2 regions of the Staphylococcus sp. B1(2026) genome follow, and region 2 is predicted to be linked to the other one. Evidence: riboswitches for the same ligand, from Rfam matches in the RefSeq annotation. Region 2 holds a riboswitch; the other holds the start of a gene.
What was found. Region 2 has a riboswitch for S-adenosylmethionine ahead of metK (methionine adenosyltransferase). Riboswitches for the same ligand answer to the same signal wherever they lie in the genome.

Region 1 (11,721 bases), on a different contig from region 2:
GGCCTGTTTTAGGTATTTCTGGACATATGGATGTCGTAGCATCGGGAGATGAAAGTCAATGGACTTATCCACCTTTTTCTGGAGAAGTTGTCGATGACTTTATGTACGGTCGTGGGACAACAGATATGAAAGCAGGTTTAATGGCATTAGTATTTGCTATGATTCGCGTCAAACAATCAGGTAATTTTAAAGGTACAATTCGTTTATTAGCAACAGTTGGTGAAGAAATTGGTGAACATGGCTCACATCAATTAACACAAGAAGGTTATGCACGTGATTTAGATGCATTATTAATCGGGGAACCTGTTAACTTAGGTATTATGTATGCGCACAAAGGTTCATATAATTATACAATTCGTTCTTATGGTGTTGCTGCACATAGTTCGGCACCAGAAGTAGGTATTAACGCCATTGAACATTTACAACAATGTATGAATAAAGTTGTTGAAAAATTATCACAAATTATTAAAGACTATCAAAATCCGATTATGGGTAAATTAATTCATAATATTACTTTGATTAAAGGTGGTACGCAAGTTAATTCAATCCCAGATTATGCAGAGTATCAAGCAAATGCACGTACAATTCCAGAATTTGATAATCATCAAATGACACAATTACTGACAACTATTATTAATGAATTAAATCAAGAAGAAGGTTATCGTTTAGAATTATCAGTAGATGCTGATCAGCCACCTGTACAAGCTGAAAAATTATCACGTTTAGTACGTACAATACAGACACAATTAGCTAAATTCGAAGATTTATCATTCGAAAATATTTTTGAAGCAACTGTATCACAAATGAAATTATCTACTAAAGAACAAGTACTAGTAGATCATTATCATCAACATATGCCAACAACATTTGAACCTATTGCTGTTTCTGGTACGACAGATGCCGCTCAATTTACACAAGATAATCAACATATGGATATTGCTGTTTATGGACCAGGTATTTCACCTCTAGCTCATCAAATAGATGAACGTGTTTCTATTTCACAATATTTACGATTTATTGATTTATATGAAGCGATTTATGAATCATACTTACAAAAATAGAATAGCCATTCGGCTATTCTATTTTTGTGTTTTTAATTGTGCAATACGTTTATCAATGTATGATTTAACAAAATTATTGACAGGTGTATCATTCGTTAAACGTTCTTTTTGATAATATAATTGTTGAATTTTTAAATCAATATGATATTGAGGTGTATTTTTGTTTTCTACAATTGGCTCAGCTTCCACAGTTAATGGAATAACTTTAGGTTCTTTTTTGTCTGAGCTAGGAGTAGGTTGAGAGGTGATTTCATCTAATTTTTCTATTTTTTTAACTTTGATGTCTGGAACGACTTCTTCTTCAGTCATTTCAATAATTTCAATAGGTTTTTCTATTCGATTCGATTTTTTAGGGAAAATCAGATGCGTTAAACCTAATAATAGATAAAATAAAGTGGTAGATATAATTGAGATGATAATAATTAATAAATCGTTATTATCAATCGTTTCAAATTCGCTAATTGGAAAGAAAGTGTATGATAATAAAACGATCGGTGTTAGTATCATAATAACTTTACTAGAAATATGGGTACTTAAATTATAGATGCGAATCCAATTTTGTAGAACAATCCATAAAAAAGCTATGACAGATAATCCAATAAAAATATAGAGACGATTAGCATCTGTAACATAAGGTTTGAAATAGTTGCTGATATCAAAGAAACGACCAATGATATAAAAAATTAAAAAAGTACTGACATAGTAAAATGCAATAAGTATTTCTTTCAAGTAACTTGCCTCCTTAGCGTAAATATATACTTAAAGATAGCATATTTCTTACTAACTAGCTAGTGAAAAGTATGGTGAATTAATGGAAATATAACATACACATAAATTATAAAAAATTTTGATACAAAGTCTTGAATTATTATGAACAAGGTCTTAGAATGAAATTAGGTAATAGATTTATTTATATCATAGGAGGATTCAAAAAGTGTCAAATTTATTCGATGAATTAGAACTTAAATTAGCAGGTAAAGAAGTACGTATCGTTTTACCAGAGGGAATGGACAGTCGCGTATTAACTGCAGCAGTAAAATTAGCTTCAACAGATTATGTTAAACCGATTGTTTTAGGTGATCAAGAAGAAATTGAAAAATTAGCAGCATCATTAAATTTATCTGTTGAAAATTTAGTGATTATTAATCCTAAAAAATATGAAGCATTTGATACATTAGTTGAAAAATTTGTTGAGCGTCGTAAAGGTAAAGCAACAGAAGAACAAGCGCGTGAATTATTATTAGATGAAAACTACTTCGGAACAATGTTAGTTTATGTTGGTGAAGCAGATGGTTTAGTATCAGGTGCTATCCATTCAACAGGAGACACTGTTCGTCCAGCTTTACAAATCATTAAAACAAAACCAGGTGTAAGCCGTACAAGTGGTGCTTTCATTATGGTACGTGGTGAAGAAAAATTAGTTTTCTCTGATTGTGCAATTAACCCACAATTAGAATCACAAGAACTAGCAGAAATTGCTATTGAAAGTATTAAAACAGCACGTAGTTTTTCAATTGATCCAAAAGTCGCAATGTTAAGTTACTCAACGGCTGGTTCAGCAAAAACTGAAGATGCTGAACGTGTACGCAAAGCAACAGAAATCGCACAATCATTAGCACCAGATGAAATTATTGACGGTGAAATTCAATTTGATGCGGCTTATGTACCAGAAGTAGCTGAACTTAAAGCACCATCATCACCTTTAAAAGGTGCAGCAACTGTGTATGTATTCCCAAGCTTAGAAGCAGGTAATATCGGTTATAAAATGGCACAACGCTTCGGTGGTTTTGAAGCCATTGGTCCTATTTTACAAGGTTTAAATGCACCAGTTAACGATTTATCTCGTGGATGTAGTGCTGAAGACGTTTATCGTTTATCATTAATTTCAGCAGTTCAATCATTAGAAAAATAATATTTATTTAATAGAATTTAATAAAAATACTCATGACTTTGATTTATTATTAATAATAGTGCGAAGATCATGGGTATTTTTTAATTTTCTGATTGTCAATTTTCAGTATTATTTGTTAAAATAGAAGAATAATTAAGGAGTCACTATGCAGAATATAAATTATTTCAATTATTTTAATTGGCGTTACATAGACCATTCATCATTAGGTTTAATCATGCCACCACTTAATTCATTTGCCTATGATGATACTTTTTGTGAAACAGTTGATGCTGATGATCAACAAGCAATCATTCGCTCATGGATTCATCAACATACCATTGTTTTAGGTACACAAGATACAAAGTTACCACATATTAAAGAAGGAATTGATTATTTAAAATCTCAAGGCTATGATGTCATTATTCGTAATTCAGGTGGGTTAGGCGTAGTCTTAGATGAAGGTGTGTTAAATATTTCGCTTATTTTTAATCATTATTATCGTCTAAGCATTGATGATGGTTATGATTTGATGTATCAAGTCGTTAAAACAATGTTAGCACCCTTTACGCAAGCTAAAATAGAAGCTAAAGAAATTGTACATTCCTATTGCCCAGGAAATTACGATTTAAGTATTGATGATAAAAAATTTGCCGGTATTTCACAAAGACGTATTCGACAAGGAATGGCGGTACAAATTTATTTATGTGTATCAGAATCAGGCAGTCAACGTGCTGAAATAATGCGCAATTTTTATCAGTATGCACGTCGAGATTTAGCTAATAATCCGCTACAATATCCAGATATTCATCCACAATGTATGGCATCATTAAATGAATTGCTCCATCAAAATTGGACAGCTTACGATATATTACAATTATTTTTATCAACATTGCAGGCACATAGTCAATATGTTAAAATGAGTCAGTTATCAAATGATGAGCAAATGATCTTTGAACAAAGAGAACAACGCGTACATCAAAGAAATGAAAAGTTAATGACAATGATTTATCAATAAATAAGGAGGCAACATGGAAGAAAAACAAAAGAATATTTATTACGTTTGTGATGAATGTTTAGGTGTTAATGTTAGAACACTAATTCCTAAAATACAAAAACTAGACTCAGAAGCAGAAATTATTGTTGGTTGTCAATCCATGTGTGGTCCGGGACGTACAAGAACTTTTGCGATAGTGAATAATCGACCAGTCATTGCTAAAGATGAAATTGAATTACTACCTAAAATCCAAAAAAGAATTGAAACAAAGCGCGACCCAGAAAAAGATGCTAAACATGCAGCGCGACAAGCAAAACGATTAGCTTTAGCAGAAAAGTTAAAAAAAGAACGTGAACAACAATTAAACTAAAAGAGGTCAAGTACCTCTTTTTATTTTATTAAGATAATAGAAGTGTTAATATAAAGAAAAGGGGGCGACAGCCATGGTACAATATCGTTTTCAAAAATTAGAAGAAGAAAAAGTATTTAAAGACCCTATTCATCAATATATTCGAATAAAAGAACGTTTATATTGGGATTTAATTAATACGAAAGAATTTCAACGTTTAAGAAGAATTAAGCAATTAGGTGTAACATCAATGACCTTTCATGGTGCAGAACATACAAGATTTGGACATAGTTTAGGCGTTTATGAAATTACTAGACGTATATTAGATGATAATTTATATCGTCGTCAAGTAGTTGATGCCAATGAGCGTTCAGTAGCATTATGTGCCGCATTATTACATGATGTAGGTCATGGCCCATTTTCGCATATGTTTGAAAAAATTTTTAATTCTGATCATGAAAATTTTACACAACAAATTATTTTAGGAGATACTGAGATTCATCAAGTGCTACTACAAGTTGATGCAAAGTTTCCACAACAAGTTGCTGATGTCATTAGTCATGAATATGATAATAAGTTAATTGTAGATTTGATATCTAGTCAAATAGATGCAGATAGAATGGATTATTTGCAAAGAGATGCTTATTATACAGGTGTTAATTATGGACAATTCGATATGGAACGTATTTTACGCTTAATGCGTGAAAAAGATGGACGTTTAGTCATTAAAGAAAGTGGTATACATGATATAGAAGATTATATTTTAGGACGTTATCAAATGTTCTGGCAAGTTTATTATCATGGTGTTAGTCGTGGTGTAGAAGCATTAATCACGAAATTATTTCAACGTGCTAAAGAGTTATATCATAGCAATTATCAATTTTTAATTCAACCTGATTATTTGATTCCATTTTTTATCAATAAGGTCACATTAGTAGACTATTTAGCTTTAGATGAAGTAGTCATGCAATATTATTTTATGACTTGGCAAAATGAATCAGATGCTATTTTAAGTGATTTAAGTCAACGCTATTTAACACGTCAATTATTTAAATTTAAAACGTATCAAACTAAAAGTGAACGTCAAACTTTAGCATGGCCAGATGATTCGATTGTGCAACAATTAACAGCATTATTTTTAAAAGTCGGTATAGATCCGAACTATTATTTAGCTGTAGATAGCGTAGAAAATTTTGCTTATCGTGCTTTAACAGATTCTAATATTCGTATTTTAATGAGAGATGATCAAATTTTAGAATTAAGTGAAGTGAGTGCTATTCTTCATGGTATAGTTAATCAATCAGCACAAGATGGTAAAATATTTTATCCTAAAAATATGATTTTAAAATTACCAGAAAGTGAAGAGAAACAACAAATTATTAAGTTGTTAGATATTCACAGTTTTAATAGAGAATAAATAAACTTTAATTTTACTAGCGTATGAAGTATAATTAAGTCATAGGATAGTTAAGATGTAAGGAGAAGATGATAATGATTAAATTTTATGAGTATCCAAAATGTACAACATGTAAAAAAGCTAAACAATGGTTAACTGAACATCAAATCGAATTCGAAGCAATTGATATGGTAGATAAAGTACCGAGTAAATCAACATTAAAAAAAATTATTAAATCTAGCGGTTTAGAATTCAAGAAATTTTTTAATACTTCAGGCATGAAGTATCGTGAATTAGGTTTAAAAGATAAATTACCCACATTATCAGATGCAGAAAAATTGGAATTATTAGCTTCTGACGGTATGTTAATTAAACGACCAATGGTAATTACAGAAAATCACGTATTATTAGGTTTTAAACAGGCACAATATGATGAAGTTTTCAATGCGCAAGCTAAATTTGAAGCGGATTTATTATTCTCTAAAGACCATGGTTGGTTAAAACAAATGGACAATCGTTATCGTTATGGGGTAACACAATATCAAGTAGATACATTAGGTTCAATTGTTTTTGTTGAATTACCTGAAGTTGGTCAAAAAGTTACAGCTAATGAGCCATTCGCTAATGTAGAATCTGTTAAAACAGTATCAGAATTATATGCACCAATCGATGGTGTCATTACAGCAGTTAATGAAGCACTTGAAATAACACCTTCATTAATTAGTAGCTCACCTTACGAAGCGGGTTGGGTTGTTGAGATTACACCTACATCAGAACAAGAAGTTGAACAATTATTAGATGTCACAGACTATAAAGATTTAACATCAGGTTTATAATAAAATGATGAAAGGAGTAGTAAACTGATCAGTTTACATACTCCTTTCATCATTTTATTATTATAGTTTGATATTAATGAGATTTAATAAGGTGCATTGCATTTTTATTTTGCTACGTGCTATAATTTATAGATACAAATTATATATAATTTGAATTTTATAACATGTAATGGTTGTTTTAAGGAGGGGATAATAATGATTAAAGTAGAAAATGTCACTAAAGTTTATAAGACGGATCATAATTATGTCACAGCAGTAAAGGATATTAGTCTTACTGTTAATAAAGGTGAAATCTTTGGTATTATTGGTTTTTCTGGTGCTGGAAAAAGTACATTAATTCGTCTATTAAATGGTTTAGAACAAGTGACTTCTGGACAAATTTTTATTGGTGAACAAGAAATTACGCATTTACCAAGAAGAGATTTGTTAAAAGCACGTCAGAAAATTGCCATGATTTTTCAACATTTTAATTTATTGTGGTCAAGAACAGTTGTAGAAAATATTGAATTTCCACTAGAGATTGCAGGTGTAGAGAAAGCACAACGTCATCAACGTGCATTAGAATTGGTACGTTTAGTTGGATTAGAAGGTAAAGAAAATGCTTATCCATCACAATTATCAGGTGGACAAAAACAGCGTGTAGGTATTGCACGTGCTTTGGCGAATGATCCAGATGTATTATTATGTGATGAAGCTACGAGTGCATTAGATCCTAAAACAACAGATGATATTTTAGATTTAATTTTAGATATTAATAAAAAAATGGGATTAACAGTCGTATTAATTACGCATGAAATGCATGTTATTAGTAAAATATGTCATCGTGTTGCAGTGATGGAAAAAGGTAAAATTGTTGAAATGGGTGAAGTGTTAGATGTCTTTAATCATCCTAAGCAAGATATTACAAAACGTTTTGTTAAAGAAGAAACAGACGAATTAAACATTGATGAAATGATGACATATTTAAATTTACAAGCAGGACAAGGCACGATTATTAAATTTATTTTTAATGGTGAAGCAATTGATAGTCCTACAATTTCTAAATTATCACGTCGTTACCGTGTAGATATTTCAATTTTACACGCTAAAGTTACAGCAACCTCAAAAGGTGGTTATGGTAGTATTATTGCCTTAGTTAATCACTCAACTTCAGAAAAATCTATAGTGCAACAAATGATTGACGATGTTAATACAGCAACAGGTATGAGCGCGGAGGTAATACGTTATGTTTAATTTATTAATAGCACAATCAGATACTTTGTTAGGTCGTTTACAAGAAATGTTGAGCTTTAAACATGTTCGTTGGGATGATTATTTAACAGCAGTCAATGAAACATTATATATGACTATTGTAGCAACAATCATTGTAGCGTTTTTAGGTTTAGCTTTAGGTTTGTTATTATTTTTAACTTCTGAAGGCAATGTCATGGAAAACAAAATTATTTATCAAGTTATTTCGCAAATAGTTAATATTTTCCGTTCAATTCCTTTTATTATTTTAATTGTTTTATTAATTCCATTTACTATTTTAATTGCTAAAACGATGATAGGTCCTAATGGTGCTCTACCAGCTTTAATTATTAGTGCTGCACCATTTTATGCTAGATTAGTTGAAATTGCATTAAAAGAAATACCAAAAGGTATTATTGAAGCAGCGGAATCGATGGGGGCATCAACATGGCGTATTATCGTTAAAGTACTTATTCCAGAATCTTTACCTGCTTTGATTTCAGGATTAACTGTAACAGCTATTGCTTTAATTAGTTCAACAGCTGTAGCGGCTGTTATTGGTGCGGGTGGTTTAGGTGGTTTAGCATATTTAGTCGGTTATACACGTAATCAAATTGATGTAACATTTTTAGCAACAATTTCGATATTAATTTTAGTATTTATTTTTCAAATTATCGGTGACCTATTAACAAAACGTGTAGATAAACGTTAATAGCTATTGCATTATGAATCATTATATGTTAAAGTACTAAGCAAGAATACAACTCTTATATTGAGTGGCGAAGGGACGTGCCCGATGAAGCCCGGCAACCTACGATAATTCGTAAGGTGCTAATTCACGCAAAGTCGTAGACTTTGATAGATAAGAGAATGGACGTGATGTATTAACGCCTTTTCTCTAATTATAGAGAAAAGGTGTTTTTATTTTCATTCAATGTAGAGTAAATATTCTTAATACATTTACTTGAAGGAGGACACATGAAACTAAGCAAAATTATCAAACAACTATTAATCAGTTCAGTAGTACTCATGTTAACAGCTTGTGGCTCAACAACACAAGAGAATAAAATTTCAGAAGATAAAACAATTACAGTTGTAGCCTCACCTGTACCTCATGCAGAAATTTTAGAGAAGGCTAAAACAATTTTAGAAAAAGAAGGTTACACTTTAAATATTAAAGTAGTGAATGATTATGTGACACCTAATGAAATTGTTGATCGTGGTGAAGCAGATGCCAATTATTTTCAACATACGCCTTATTTAGAAAAGTTTAATGAAGAACATAAAACGAATGAAGTAAGTGTCGGAAATGTACATATTGAACCCATGGCCATCTATTCTAAAAAATATCGATCAATTGAAGAATTACCAGAAGGCGCAACAATTTTAGCTTCAACAAGTATTGCTGATCAAGGTAGATTTTTAAGTTTCTTTACTAAAGCAGGTTTAGTTACCTTAAAAGAGGGTGTAGATCCTGTCAAAGCAACATTTGATGATATTAAAGAAAATAAAAAATATTTTAAATTTGAAGCGAAAATTGCACCTGAGTTATTAGTACAAACTTATCAAAATAATGAGAGCGATGCCGTCATTATTAACTCGAATTTCGCGATTGATGCTGGTTTAAATCCAACGACAGATTCAATTGCTTTAGAATCATCAGATTCTCCATATGCTAATTTATTAGCAGTGAAAAAAGGTAATGAAAATAATGAAAAAATTAAAAAATTAATTTCAGTATTACAAGATGAAGAAATAGCTAAATTTATTAAAGATACTTGGAAAGATGGATCGGTTATTCCAGCAAAATAATTGCTGAAATATATAAAATTAATTATTTGGAGGAAGAGAATATGAAATTCAATAAAATTATTAGACAGTTATTAATCGGTACGGCTGCCATTGCATTAGCTGCATGTGGATCAATAGCACAACAAAATGACACTAAAACAGAAGACAAAACAATTACTGTTGTTGCTTCACCAGCACCACATGCTGAAATTTTAGAAGAAGCAAAATCAATTTTAGAAAAAGAAGGCTATACTTTAAACATTAAAGTAGTGAATGATTATGTGACACCTAATGAAATTGTTGATCGTGGTGAAGCAGATGCTAATTATTTCCAACATACACCTTACTTAACTAAATTTAATGATGAGCATAAAACGAATGAAGTAAGTGTTGGTAATGTACATATTGAACCAATGGCCATCTATTCTAAAAAATATAAAAGTTTAGAAGAATTACCAGAAGGTGCAACAATTTTAGCATCAACAAATCCAGCAGAACAAGGTAGATTTTTAAGTTTCTTTACTAAAGTAGGTTTAGTAACATTAAAAGATGGTGTAGATCCAGTTAAAGCCACATTTGATGATATTAAAGATAATAAAAAGAACTTTAAATTTGAAGCACGTATTGCACCAGAATTATTAGTACAAACATATCAAAATAATGAAGGCGATGCAGTTATTATTAATTCAAATTTTGCAATTGATGCAGGTTTAAATCCAACAAAAGATTCAATTGCTTTAGAATCGTCAGATTCAGCGTATGCCAATTTAATCGCTGTTAAAAAAGGTAATGAAAATAATGAAAAAATTAAAAAATTAGTTTCAGTATTACAAAGTGATGAAATAGCTAAATTTATCGCTGATAAATGGAAAGATGGTTCTGTAATACCAGCAAAATAATATGATACAATGAGTGTGATAAAGAAAAGAACACATAGATTTTCTCTTTCTTTATCACACTTATTTTAAATTTTTTTACCTTAATAATGGAAAAATATAGTAATACATTGTAATATTAAGTAAATCCATTTTATGTTCAAGAGAGGAGGGATATGATGAAAATTATTATTTCAGATATTCATGGTTGTTATTATACTATGCAAAAATTACTAAACAAACTTAATTTCAAACCACAATCAGATACTTTAATTTGTTTAGGGGATATGTGTGATCGAGGTAAGTATACTAATAAGGTTTGGCAATTTTTCAAGTCACTTCAAGAAAAATATAGTCAGCATATTGTATTAATGGGAAATCATGAAAATATGTTTTTATTAGCAGTAGACGAAGCCATGTACAGTCAAAGTAAAGAAGAACTTAGAAAAACACATTATTTAAAAAATGGTGGTTTATCAACTTTAAAATCATTTTATCCACAAGCCACGGAAGAACAAAGTCGTCAATATTTTAGGCAATTTGCAATAGAATATAAGCAATATCGTCAATGGTTAAAAGGCTTGCGTCTTAAATATGAAGATAATCAATTTTATTATGTACATGCAGGAGTAGATTTTAATCAAACTTATCAAAAACAAAGTGTACGAGACTTAATTTGGATACGAGAACCCTTTTTAAGTACTAATCAATCATATGATAAACCAGTTGTACATGGTCATACGCCTGTACAAGACGCACCATTCTATGAACATTTATCAAATAGAATTAATATAGATGGTGGTTGTGTTTATGGGGGCGTATTAATAGCTTTAGTCGTTGATGAACAAAATCAATTGTCATTTGTCACACAAACATATCAACAAGAAGATATAGACTGTTGAATTATAAATAGAAGTAAAGAGGTGATTGTATGAAAATTACAGTACTATCTGATCAAGTACAAGTTGAAAATTATGTAGCAAAATTATTGTTAGATCAAGTTAAAACAAATGGTGAAAGTATTTTAGGACTAGCAACAGGCGGTACGATGGTACCAATTTATCATCAACTTATTCAACAAAGTCAGCAACAACAAGTAGATTTTTCACAAGTCACAACAATTAATTTAGACGAGTATGTAGGTTTAGCAGCAGAAGATGAACAAAGTTATCATTATTATATGAAACATTTATTATTTGATGAGTTACAAATTACCAATTATCATTTACCCAAAGGTGATGCCTTTGACTTACAAGCACAATGTAATAATTATGAAAACTTAATTAAGTCTTTTGGAG
Region 2 (11,721 bases):
CCTAAACTTAAAGAAGTGTGGCCAGAGCAAGGTGATTATATTTTAGTTTGTTTACGAACAGATTATCACGGACAATTATTTGCACGTCTTGCCAGCGAAGGTATTGTTGATGATTTATATGCTAAAGCTGATGAATCAATGATGAATAAAACATTATCAGCAAGACCTTATCGATTATTACGTGTCGGTAGTTTCTTATTAAGTAAAGAGGGTTATAAAATCTTCGTTCACGAATCAGAACGTGAAAGCGAGCCCCGCTTAGGACAAGAAGTAGAAGTTCGTATTATTGGTGCTAAACCGACTGGGGAACTAAATGGTTCATTTTTACCCCGTGCACATGAACGTTTAGATGATGATGCAACAGTAATTTATAATTATTTAATTGCACATGAAGGTGTAATGGATTTAACAGATAAATCAGCACCTGAAGATATCAAAGAAATTTTTAATATGAGTAAAGCAAGTTTTAAACGTGCTTTAGGTCGATTAATGAAAAATAAAAAAATTCTTCAACATAATGGTCAAACAAAAATTATTAACTATTAAAAAATAAGAGGTTAGAAAAACAAACTCGTTTTTCTAACCTCTCTTTCTCTATTTATTGCGTCGATAATATAAAACAAATAAATAACTTAAACTAGTAACGATAGAAATAGATAAGCCTAAATAAAATCCTGGACTGACATAATTCATTGTAATACGATGCTGACCTTGTTCCATTTTTAATCCCATAAAACCACCATGTACAGTTAAGGCATTTACAGGTTGTCCATCTACTTTAATATTCCATCCTTTATTATTAGGAATAGCTAAAAATAAAATTTGTTTTTTAGGATTAGTCACTGTAACAGCATATTTATTATCACTTAAAACTTCATTACTTGTTTCAATATGACGTTGTTGTTGAATTGCTTGATAAATCTTTTGAGATTGATTCCAAAAAACCAATGCATTATTGTCTTTATTATTGACATCAAAACTATATTGACCTTTATTTACTTTAATGCGTAACACACTTCCTTTATGATAAGGAATAGCAAATGTTCTCCCCTCTCTTGAAAATGAAGTGACTTCTTGTTGATTATATTCAATATTATCAATTGTATAAGTTACGCCTTCAGTATTAGCTACATACATTTCACCATCATTCGTAAATGGTGCCAATTTAAAAATCATATCATGATCAATATTAACACGTTGATTAAGTTGATCATAATGTACTTTTTTACCTTGTTGAATAATAGATTGACTATAAGCAATAATTTCTTGTGTTAATGGTGCTTGATAGCTAGCGTAATTAAAATGTTTTATTTGTTGATATGTTAAGACAAGTGCTTGATTTAAAATATTATCTCGTACAATAGCAGGTGTTTTTAGCAATTGTTCTGATGTTATAGCATATGGAAATTGTTGCACATAACCTAACTGATATTGATCATTATAAATATGTAAATTTTTTGTTGATTGCGTTAAAGTAAATCCAACAGGAATATAATTAATATCCAATTGATTTGTAACCATACCACTTATATTTAATAACATATTATTATGTTGATTCCAACGAAATGCACGCGTCCATGATGTATATGGCGCTTGTTCAAGTTGTTCTGACCAATTATAAAAATCATTTGTTTGGCTATTATATAATGAATGATACAATCTTGGTTGATTAATGTTAAAAGCTAAACCTAAATTATAAAAAAGTGCGGTATCATCTGCAATTGCAGTATCTAAATAAATTCTTTGTTGATCAGTGATTAAATTATTTTGTTTTAATTCATTCACTTGTTTTTGAATCATTTTTACCCCTTGTAATCTTGGCCAGTCCTCTACATTAGTAAATTGACCTGAAGAAGATTGTGTAATAAACAAAATAAAATTAAAGATACTTTGAAACATTACAACTAATATAATTAATCGCATTTTAACTTTTATCACTGCATTACAACTTAAAATGTAAAAGGCAGTAATTCCAATAATAGCTGTAGGAATAACATTGGCATAAATGAAAATTTGTTTTGATTCTGCTGATTGATATAAATCGACTTCTTGATAATACTGTAAAAATACAATTGTAAAAACAATAAACAATACAAAACTATATTTAAAATATTTAACCTCTAGTAATTCAATATGTTCAATACTGTAAGCTAACACGATAGCTATAAATAATACGATAATATAACTCCAACGAAATGTAACATTACCAAAACCACTGACAGCACTGTTTAATACTGGTACACAGTAAATAACTAATAATAGACCAGCAAACATACTCATCAATGTTAAATAACGTTTACTCAATAATTTAAACAATTGTGGTAATAAAAAGATCAGTAAAATACTCGAATACAAACTCAATGATTGCCATTTATTAGATAATTCATAAAACCATTCTTGTGCTTCAATAGCTGATGGTGGATATAATAAACTGACAAAAGCTTGCCATAATAACATAAGTACTTTATTAATTGTTGTTAATTCCCAAGCTTCTTTAAATTGCCCTACACGTGGATTAGTTAACAATTGATATACGGTCGGTAAAAAACTGACCATTGCTATCAATAAGCCGACTAAATAACACCCAATATACTTACTATAAAATCTAAAGAATTTCTTACTATTGAAAGGTTTAATCATTAAATATCTAAAAGCAATATAGATACTTATAAAAATAGATAAACTAAATGAAAAATATAAATTGATTGCTAATAAAATAGCAATAACTATAGGTAAATAGCGCCATTTATTTTCTTTAATTGCTTTATCAATCATTAAAATTAATAAAGGAACAAAGCAAAAATAATCATTGAAATGATTATACCAATAATTCATAATAGCAGGTCCACTAGCTACATAAGCTAAAGTTCCAACCATTAATGCTGCTAAACGTTGCACACCCATATAAGTTAATAAACGTAACATAAAATAAGCCATAACGATATATTTAGCAATATTAGCAATTAACATCGCATGTATAATCATTTCTTTAGGAAACAATACAATAAACCAAGCAAACGGACTAAATAAATAGTAGAATGTATTTGCACCATAGAAATTATTACCTAATAAACTATTCCATGTCCAGAATACAAAATGACCTGAGTGCAATTTTTCCCATGCATCTCGGTAAAACACCATTTGTTGTTGATACATATCACTATAAGTAATTAATGTAAAATGATTGCTAACTATCCAATAACTATGTCCTAAAAGAATAACAATTGATATTAATATCAATGCCTGTTTAGAGGATGAGTATGATTTAAACTTAGACATAATAATCTCTCTTTTCTATATATTATTGATATATTATAGCATGATTTCAATATAATACCTATCATCTTACCATTAAAATTCTGTTCTGTATCTTTATTTATTTTCTTTAATAATTCCTGTTTGATATGCCTTTAATAAATGAATTAACGCAGCTGCTTGTTGCTGCAACTCATCCCCAATATCTGTATCTTTAATACGTTTTCTCACTAAAGTTTTATCTACTAATCGACGTGTAGAAACAATATCTTGTTCATTTAAAATAGCCGCTTCTTTTGTAGTAAAAGGTTGATGTGAAATTAATTGTATGCCGAAAGAATTATAAATTAAAGTATAACCTGCTAGACCAGTCGTTGATTGATAAGCTTTAGAAAAGCCTCCATCTATCACAATTAATTTATTATTTGCTTTAATGGGTGTTTCACCTTTTTTCTCTTTAACAGGTGTATGACCATTAATAATATGACTTTCTTCATCATGTAAACCAAATTCATTTAAAATTTTTATACACAATGCTTCTGTATCTCTCAAATAGTAGTATTTATTTTTCTTTTCAATATGTGTCGTTTTATCTTGAATAAAATAACGTTCAAATGTTGTCATCTCTTTTTTTCCAAATAAGGGTGAGGCTTTCCCTGTCCATAAATACCAAGCTAAATCTTTAAATACTGGCTCATGATTTTCTCGATTATAGTAAGCTTGTCGAATAATTTTATCAAATTCATCAAATAACGCTCTACCTGCATAATGTTGCCCACCTATTTCAAAAGACATAAAACTGCCATCTTCGTTTAACGGCACACAGCCATGATACAATAAATTATTATTGTAAACTGTGTACATACTACCTTTAGCTATTAAAAATGAAATATGTCTACTTAATTTATCACTATTCATAAACGATAAAGTTAAACGTTCAATAACATTTTGCTCTGCTTGATTTAATACATACGGTTGTTTAGGATCAATTGTCGGAAAATGATGATCTAGTAAAGGATGCGTCATATTATTTAATTCGATTGTGCCTTTTTGATAATCAATTTTATCTAACAACCTTCTATTCATCATTTGAAAGCTAGGTTGTCTCATAATGGCTTGACCTTCTAATTTAAATTGAATTATTGCAATTGCTTTATGCATTCTCGCAATTTGTTTGATTTCATCCTTTGAATATTGTTCTGACATAGTTAATTTAGGTAAAAATTGTTGGCACTCATCCTCTTTATAATATTGCTCCGCTAAAGCTAACAATGGGCGAATAGAAATACCATAATGATTCTCTACTATATCTAAATTATCATATCTTGCACAAATTCTTAAAACATTGGCAACACATAATTCTGAACCACTTGCTGCACCTATCCATAATATATCATGATTACCCCACTGAATATCTACTGAATGATGTTGCATTAATTCTTCCATAATTTTGTCTGGATAAGGTCCACGGTCATAAATATCTCCTACAATATGTAAATGATTAACTACCAGTCGTTGAATTAATTGACATAAAGCAATGATAAAACTACGTGTACGTCCTAAATTAATCACATTAACTAAAATATTATCATAGTACTCTGTTTTCTCATCAGTTTCTTGCCATTTATATAACAATTCTTCGATAATATACGCAAAATCTTTAGGTAATGCTTTTCTAACTTTAGAACGTGTATATTTACGTGCAACAAATGCTGTTAATTCAATTAATCGCAATAAAGTTATTCTTTGCCATTCTATCAACTCGTTTTTATCACTTATTTCCAATTTAATTTGATTATATTTTTCATGTGGATAATAAACTAATGTAGAGAAACTATTAATTTCTTTAGTAGATAGTCTATCTTTAAATATTTCTTTTATTTTTTCTTTAATAACACCTGAACCATTTTTTATAACATGTTGAAAAGCTTCATATTCACCATGAATATCACTTAAAAAATGTTCTGTTGGTTTAGGTAAAGATAAAATGGCCTGTAAATTAATAATTTCTTGTGCAGTTGCTTCTATAGTTGGATACTTTTTAGCAAGTAATGATAAATATTGTTGATTATAATCCATAAAAATTCCTCCTCTAATAATTTGCAAGCGTTTTCTTATGAGTATATATTATCACAGATAATAGATGAAATAAATAAAAATAAGCTCATGATTATATTTATCATGAACTTATTTCTTATTATTGTTTATTATTTAAATATTGTTGAATTTTATCAGAAAAGGCATAACCACCTACTAATAATACAAGTAATACTGACCAGAAAATTGAATTCCATGCAAATGAATGTGGGAAATCATGTGGTAAAATATGTACTGCTTCGTGTGCTAATGTAATAACAACTAATTTAACACCTACCCAAGCAACAATTAAAAATGCTGATAATTCTAAACCAGGTTTATCTGCTAATAATTTAATGAACGCATTAGCTGCATAACGCATTAAAACAATACCCATAATACCACCAATGAACATTACTGCAAATTGTCCACCATTAATACCACCTACAGAAAAATCACCTACTTTAGGTAAAGTCACTGCAATTGCAACAGCAGCCAGCATTGAATCAATAGCAAAGGCTAAATCTGCTATATTAACCTTAATAACAGTAACCCAAAAACTATCTCCTGATTGTTTGCCATCTTCTTCATCATGACCAACTTTCAAAAATTTATAAGTATGTGCTAACCCAACATATAGTAAGTAAGCAGCACCTAATGCTTGAATCCACCATAATTCTACTAAAATAGTAATTAAAAATAATGCACCAAATCGTAAGATAACTGCACCTAATAACCCATAAAATAAAGCTTTTTTCTGTTCTTCTTTATTTAAATGTTTTACCATAACAGCCATAACAATAGCATTATCTGCTGATAACAAACCTTCTAAAAAAACTAATACAATTAAAATCCATCCGTATGCTAAAACTGTTGATAACATATTTTTCCTCCTTAAAAATATTACACAAATATAAAAGACCTTTGCCAATAATGGCAAAGGTCTCACTAAGCATGAATATGCTGCTATCACCGATGATATAATCATGTAATGACGACAATAGCATTATCTAAATAAATAGATAACCAGTTACTCCCCCTTGACTTGGGAATTTTATATTTAATACTTAATAAGTATAACAAGTTAATAAAACTTTGTCTATATCTTTACATTCAATGTTACAATTGATTTAATGCTGCTTTAATTACTTCTACTTTATCTGTTTGTTCCCAAGGTAATTCAACATCTGTACGTCCAAAATGACCGTATGCTGCTGTTTGTTGATAAATAGGACGACGTAAATCTAACATTTTAATAATTCCAGCTGGACGCAAATCAAAATTCTGACGTATAACTTCTATTAATTGTTTATCTGATACTTTACCAGTACCAAAAGTATCAATTAAAATGGATACAGGTTCGGATACACCTATTGCATAAGCTAATTGAATTTCAACTTTATCTGCTAAACCAGCTGCAACAATATTTTTAGCCACATAACGTGCAGCATAAGCACCTGAACGATCAACTTTTGTTGCATCTTTACCAGAAAAAGCACCACCACCATGTCTAGCATAACCACCATATGTATCCACTATAATTTTTCTACCTGTCAATCCAGCATCTCCAACAGGACCACCTATAATAAATCGTCCAGTAGGATTAATAAAATATTTTGTTTCATCATCTAATAAATTTTTAGGCACTACTTTATCAATAACTTCACGATGAATATCTTTATGCAATTGTTCTTGGCTAATATTTTCATCATGTTGTGTAGAAATAACAATAGTATCTACACGCAAAGGTTGATTATTTTCATCATATTCAATAGTTACTTGTGTTTTACCATCTGGTCTTAAGTAAGTTAATTGTTGATTTTTTCTAACTTCTGTTAAACGACGAGATAATTGATGTGCTAAAGCAATAGGTAAAGGTAAATATTCAGGTGTTTCATTACTAGCATAACCAAACATGATACCTTGGTCACCTGCACCAATAGCTTCAATTTCTTGATCTGATAATTGACCTTGTCTTGCTTCAAGAGATTGATCTACACCCATTGCAATATCTGGTGATTGTTCATCAATAGCAGTTAATACAGCAATCGAATTACCATCATAGCCTAATGCACTATGATTATAACCAATCTCATTAATTGTTTTTCTCACAATTTTTTGTAAATCTATAATCGCTGTTGTTGTAATTTCTCCAGTTAATAATGCCAAACCTGTTGTAACAGATGTTTCACAAGCCACACGTGCTTGTGGATCTTGTGCTAAAATTGCATCTAATACTGCATCTGAAATTTGATCTGCAATTTTATCTGGATGTCCTTCAGTAACTGATTCTGAAGTGAATAATTTTTTGATTGTCATAATATCCTCCTAATAACTAAAAATAAAAAAACCTCATGTAAATAAATTAATATTTATCCACATAAGGCAGTACGTACTATTATGCCTCTTATCGTTCAAAGCAAAACTTTGCTAAGGATAGCACCTTCCGTAATTTACGGGGTTGCTGGGTTTCATTGGGCCTATTCCCTCCACCAACTCTGGATAAGATTAACTTACTCTGCATATTATAAGTAACTCTTTTTCAGTTGTCAACTGATATCTTTCAATCTAAAAATTTTATTTTGTTGAATTTCTATAACGAATTGTAAAAGGCAATATCACATGATTTTCTTCATCTTGTGAAATTTTACTACCTTCTAATTTTTCTAATTTTTCTTTATCAATTAATTTAGTTAATAAACGCATTGATACTGCACCAATATCATAAATTGGTTGCGCTACTGAAGATACTTTTGGTCTTACCATATTAACTAATTTTGTATTATTAAATGAAATCACTTCAAAATTTTCTGGTACACTTCTATTATTATCTTGTACACTATGTACAAATGCTAAAGCAACTTCATCGTTTAAAACCACAGCAGCATCAACACCAGCTTTGGCTAAAGTAGGATACACTTCAATACCATCATTATAAGTATGACATGTATCATATACATATTTTTGATTAAATTTAATATTTTTATCCATTAAAGCATCTTTATAACCTGCTAAAATTTGTTGACAAACAACATTTTTATTCGAATCAATTGCTAAAGCAATTTTACGGTTACCATTATTAATTAATTTTAAAGTTGCTTCTTTAGCTGCTGCTTGATAATCAATATTCACTGAAGGTAATACTTTTTCACTATCTGAAGTGGCTGCTAATACAACCGGTATCGTACCATTAGTAAATAACTGTGTTAATTTAGGAGATAAAGCACCTCCTAAATAAACAATACCATCAACTTGTTTACTTACTAATGTTTGATAAATTTCTAATTCGTTATCACTATCTTGATCTGAATTCGTTAACATAACATTATACTTAAACATTCTAGCAATATCTTCAATACCACGTGCCAGTTCAGCATTAAAGAAATTAGAAATATCAGGTATAATCACACCTACTGTTGTTGTTTTTTTACTTGCTAAACCTCGAGCTACTGCATTAGGTGTATAGCCTAGTCTTTCAATGACGTCCATAACACGTTGACGTGTTGCTGCTTTAACATTAGGGTTATTATTTACTACACGTGATACTGTTGCCATTGACACTTTTGCTTCGCGTGCAACATCATAAATTGTAACAGTCATAATTGTTCTCCTTTACATTTTATAAATTAAAATCTCTATCATTAGTTTTATTATCAATATTTTTTCTTCTTGTAACCGTTTCATATAACATAATAACATGTTTTCATCTATTTTCACAAGTATATAGTTTTATTTTTCAAAACTATTTCCTCGAGATTATAAAATAAAATGTTTCAGAGCGTATTAACTTCTCTAAAACATTTTATTTGCAATTATTATTTTTTATAATTTTTATAAAGATAATATATAACAGCCAAAATCATTGTTAATACAAACCAAATTGCTAGCAAGATGATGATAATGACTAACCATTCCGACCAATTAGATATATTTAAAATAAATAATTTTACTTTTTGACTATCAAATATAATATTCATAACAATCTTAAATACAATAAATAACAAAACTAATTTCGAACTTTTAATAAAACATTGTAAAAAACTCATTGATTTACCTCCATAAAGAAAAAGTATGGACGATTATCGCCCATACTCACTATTTTGCGTTGTTTTCTCCCCAACAATCAATATTAGTTAAATCCGAACTAATATTTTTAATTTCAAATATTGGATTTTTTCCTGCTTTACGTTGTTTTAAATAATCAACAGTTGTTGAATAAACAACATGACTAAGGCTTAAAATTGCAATTAAATTAATTGTAGTAATCAATGCCATAAAGAAGTCACCAATATTCCACACTAAATCTAATTGTACAACTGAACCAAAATAAATAACAAGAACAGCTAAAACACGAAATGCTTGTAGAGCAATTTTACTATCTGTTAAATATTTAATGTTTGTTTCACCATAGAAATAATTACCAATGATTGTACTATAAGCTAATAAAAATACTGAAAATGTTAATAATGAACCACCTATCGTACCTAAGTGATGAATTAACGCTGTTTGTGTTAATTTAATACCTGATAATGCAGATTCACCATATTCTAAACCTGGGTATAATAAAATCATAAAGGCTGTTGCTGAACAAACAATCCAAGTATCAAAATATACACCCAAGGCTTGAATTAAACCTTGTTTTACTGGATGAGATACTGAAGCAGTTGCTGCAGCATGTGGTGCTGACCCCTCACCAGCTTCATTTGAAAATAAACCACGTTTAATACCTAAAAACATTGCAGTTGCGGCACCAATAGAACCACCTGCAAATTGTTCTATACCAAAAGCACCCTTAATGATCATCATCATCACATGTGGCACATGTGTAATATTCATGATAATAACAAGTAAAGCCATTGCTAAGTAAACAATTGCTAATAATGGCACAAACCATTCTGTGAATTTTGCAATACGGTGAACACCACCAAAAATAATTACTGCTGTTAAAATTGCTAACACAATACCAATAATATGTGTAGGCACATGATAAATCTCTAATGATTGCGCAATTGTATTTGCTTGAATAGAACTATAAGAAATAGCAAAAGTAATTGTAATTAATACTGCAAAGATAACACTTAACCATTTTTGATTTAAACCACGTTCTATATAATAAGCTGGTCCACCAATAAATGCGCCTGTTTCAGGATCACGTTTTTTATAAATTTGAGCTAATGTCGCTTCAATAAAGGCAGATGATGCACCTAAACCAGCCATTACCCACATCCAAAATACAGCACCTGGACCTCCCATAGAGATAGCAATGGCAACACCTACGATATTACCTGTTCCTACTCGAGAAGCTGCAGAAATTGTAAATGCTTGGAATGATGATACACCTTCACGATCTGGTGATTCAGTTAACACTTTAAACATCTCTTTAATGCCTTTAAACTGAATAAATTTAAAACTAATCGTAAAATAAATACCTAATACTACTAATAAACCAATAGCAAAATAACTCCAAATAAATGCTTGGCCTGTAGAAAAGAAATCATTTATTGTATTTAAATATTTTTCAAACATATGTCCTCCTAATAAACTTTATTATTTATAAACATAGTAAAAGCTACTTAATATTAAGTAACTTTTACTATTGCTTTATTAATTACATATTAAATATACCAATAACTCCTATTTTTGTCCATAGTTCTATGAACACTCATCATACGATATATCTTAAAGTTAATTTATAATTTTATCTACTCACTAACTTTTTCATGTACTAAGGTGATTTCTCCAAAGTCAGTTGTATCAACGATTATACTACCATTAGTATAACGTTCTGATAGTCTTATATGTTTCACTTCTATATGTTTAATCATCTGTTTTTCAGATACTAATTCTAATGTTACATTATCTGACATAACTTTAGCGAAAACTAATCTATGAGGTTGAGATTTAAGTTCTTTTAAGATAACTAATCCTCTCTGTGCTCTTTTTGCTGTATCAAAATCAGTTAATTTCATACGTTTAGCTGCGCCTCTTTGAGATAAAGTCACTAAATAATGATTATCTATTAAAATTGGCGAAGCACCTACAACATACTCATTATCTTTTAATGTGATTGATTTAACACCTGCTGTTCGTAATCCTGATACTGGAATATCTTGATGATTATATCTTAAAACATAACCAACATTAGTTGTCACAATAACATCAGTCAATAATTGACTACTTGTTAAATGATAAACAGAAATCAACTCATCATCTTCTTTTAAATTAATAGCCATTGAAGCTTTATTATGACGCGTTAACTTAAATTTATTTGTTAATGTTTGTTTAATCATACCATTTTTAGTCGACATAACAATTGTATCATTATCAACAAATTGTTTTTCTAGCATTAAGCTCAACACTTCGTCATCATCATTTAATGTGCAAATACTA

Region 1: another riboswitch for S-adenosylmethionine. It lies ahead of AC5EAH_RS04815 (MetQ/NlpA family ABC transporter substrate-binding protein); the one in region 2 lies ahead of metK (methionine adenosyltransferase).

What each region holds. Positions count from the first base shown of each region.
Region 1 covers NZ_JBZXTS010000021.1:6,492-18,212, reverse strand. The annotation lists gene AC5EAH_RS04865 (ArgE/DapE family deacylase) at 1-1,061, shown strand, start outside; gene AC5EAH_RS04860 (hypothetical protein) at 1,080-1,790, opposite strand; gene pta (phosphate acetyltransferase) at 1,996-2,973, shown strand; gene AC5EAH_RS04850 (lipoate--protein ligase family protein) at 3,119-3,967, shown strand; gene AC5EAH_RS04845 (YuzB family protein) at 3,981-4,316, shown strand; gene AC5EAH_RS04840 (HD domain-containing protein) at 4,390-5,712, shown strand; partial or broken gene AC5EAH_RS04835 (arsenate reductase family protein) at 5,787-6,122, shown strand; partial or broken gene gcvH (glycine cleavage system protein GcvH) at 6,159-6,527, shown strand; gene AC5EAH_RS04825 (methionine ABC transporter ATP-binding protein) at 6,723-7,760, shown strand; gene AC5EAH_RS04820 (methionine ABC transporter permease) at 7,753-8,469, shown strand; SAM riboswitch class I at 8,522-8,626, shown strand; gene AC5EAH_RS04815 (MetQ/NlpA family ABC transporter substrate-binding protein) at 8,736-9,569, shown strand; gene AC5EAH_RS04810 (MetQ/NlpA family ABC transporter substrate-binding protein) at 9,611-10,447, shown strand; gene AC5EAH_RS04805 (metallophosphoesterase family protein) at 10,603-11,325, shown strand; gene nagB (glucosamine-6-phosphate deaminase) at 11,355-11,721, shown strand, end outside.
Region 2 covers NZ_JBZXTS010000005.1:31,502-43,222, reverse strand. The annotation lists gene AC5EAH_RS01915 (CvfB family protein) at 1-546, shown strand, start outside; gene AC5EAH_RS01910 (YfhO family protein) at 595-3,279, opposite strand; gene AC5EAH_RS01905 (fructose-1,6-bisphosphatase) at 3,373-5,334, opposite strand; gene AC5EAH_RS01900 (TerC family protein) at 5,453-6,214, opposite strand; yybP-ykoY riboswitch at 6,210-6,382, opposite strand; gene metK (methionine adenosyltransferase) at 6,451-7,650, opposite strand; SAM riboswitch class I at 7,736-7,840, opposite strand; gene AC5EAH_RS01890 (LacI family DNA-binding transcriptional regulator) at 7,909-8,931, opposite strand; gene AC5EAH_RS01885 (hypothetical protein) at 9,147-9,377, opposite strand; gene AC5EAH_RS01880 (alanine/glycine:cation symporter family protein) at 9,427-10,857, opposite strand; gene parC (DNA topoisomerase IV subunit A) at 11,034-11,721, opposite strand, start outside.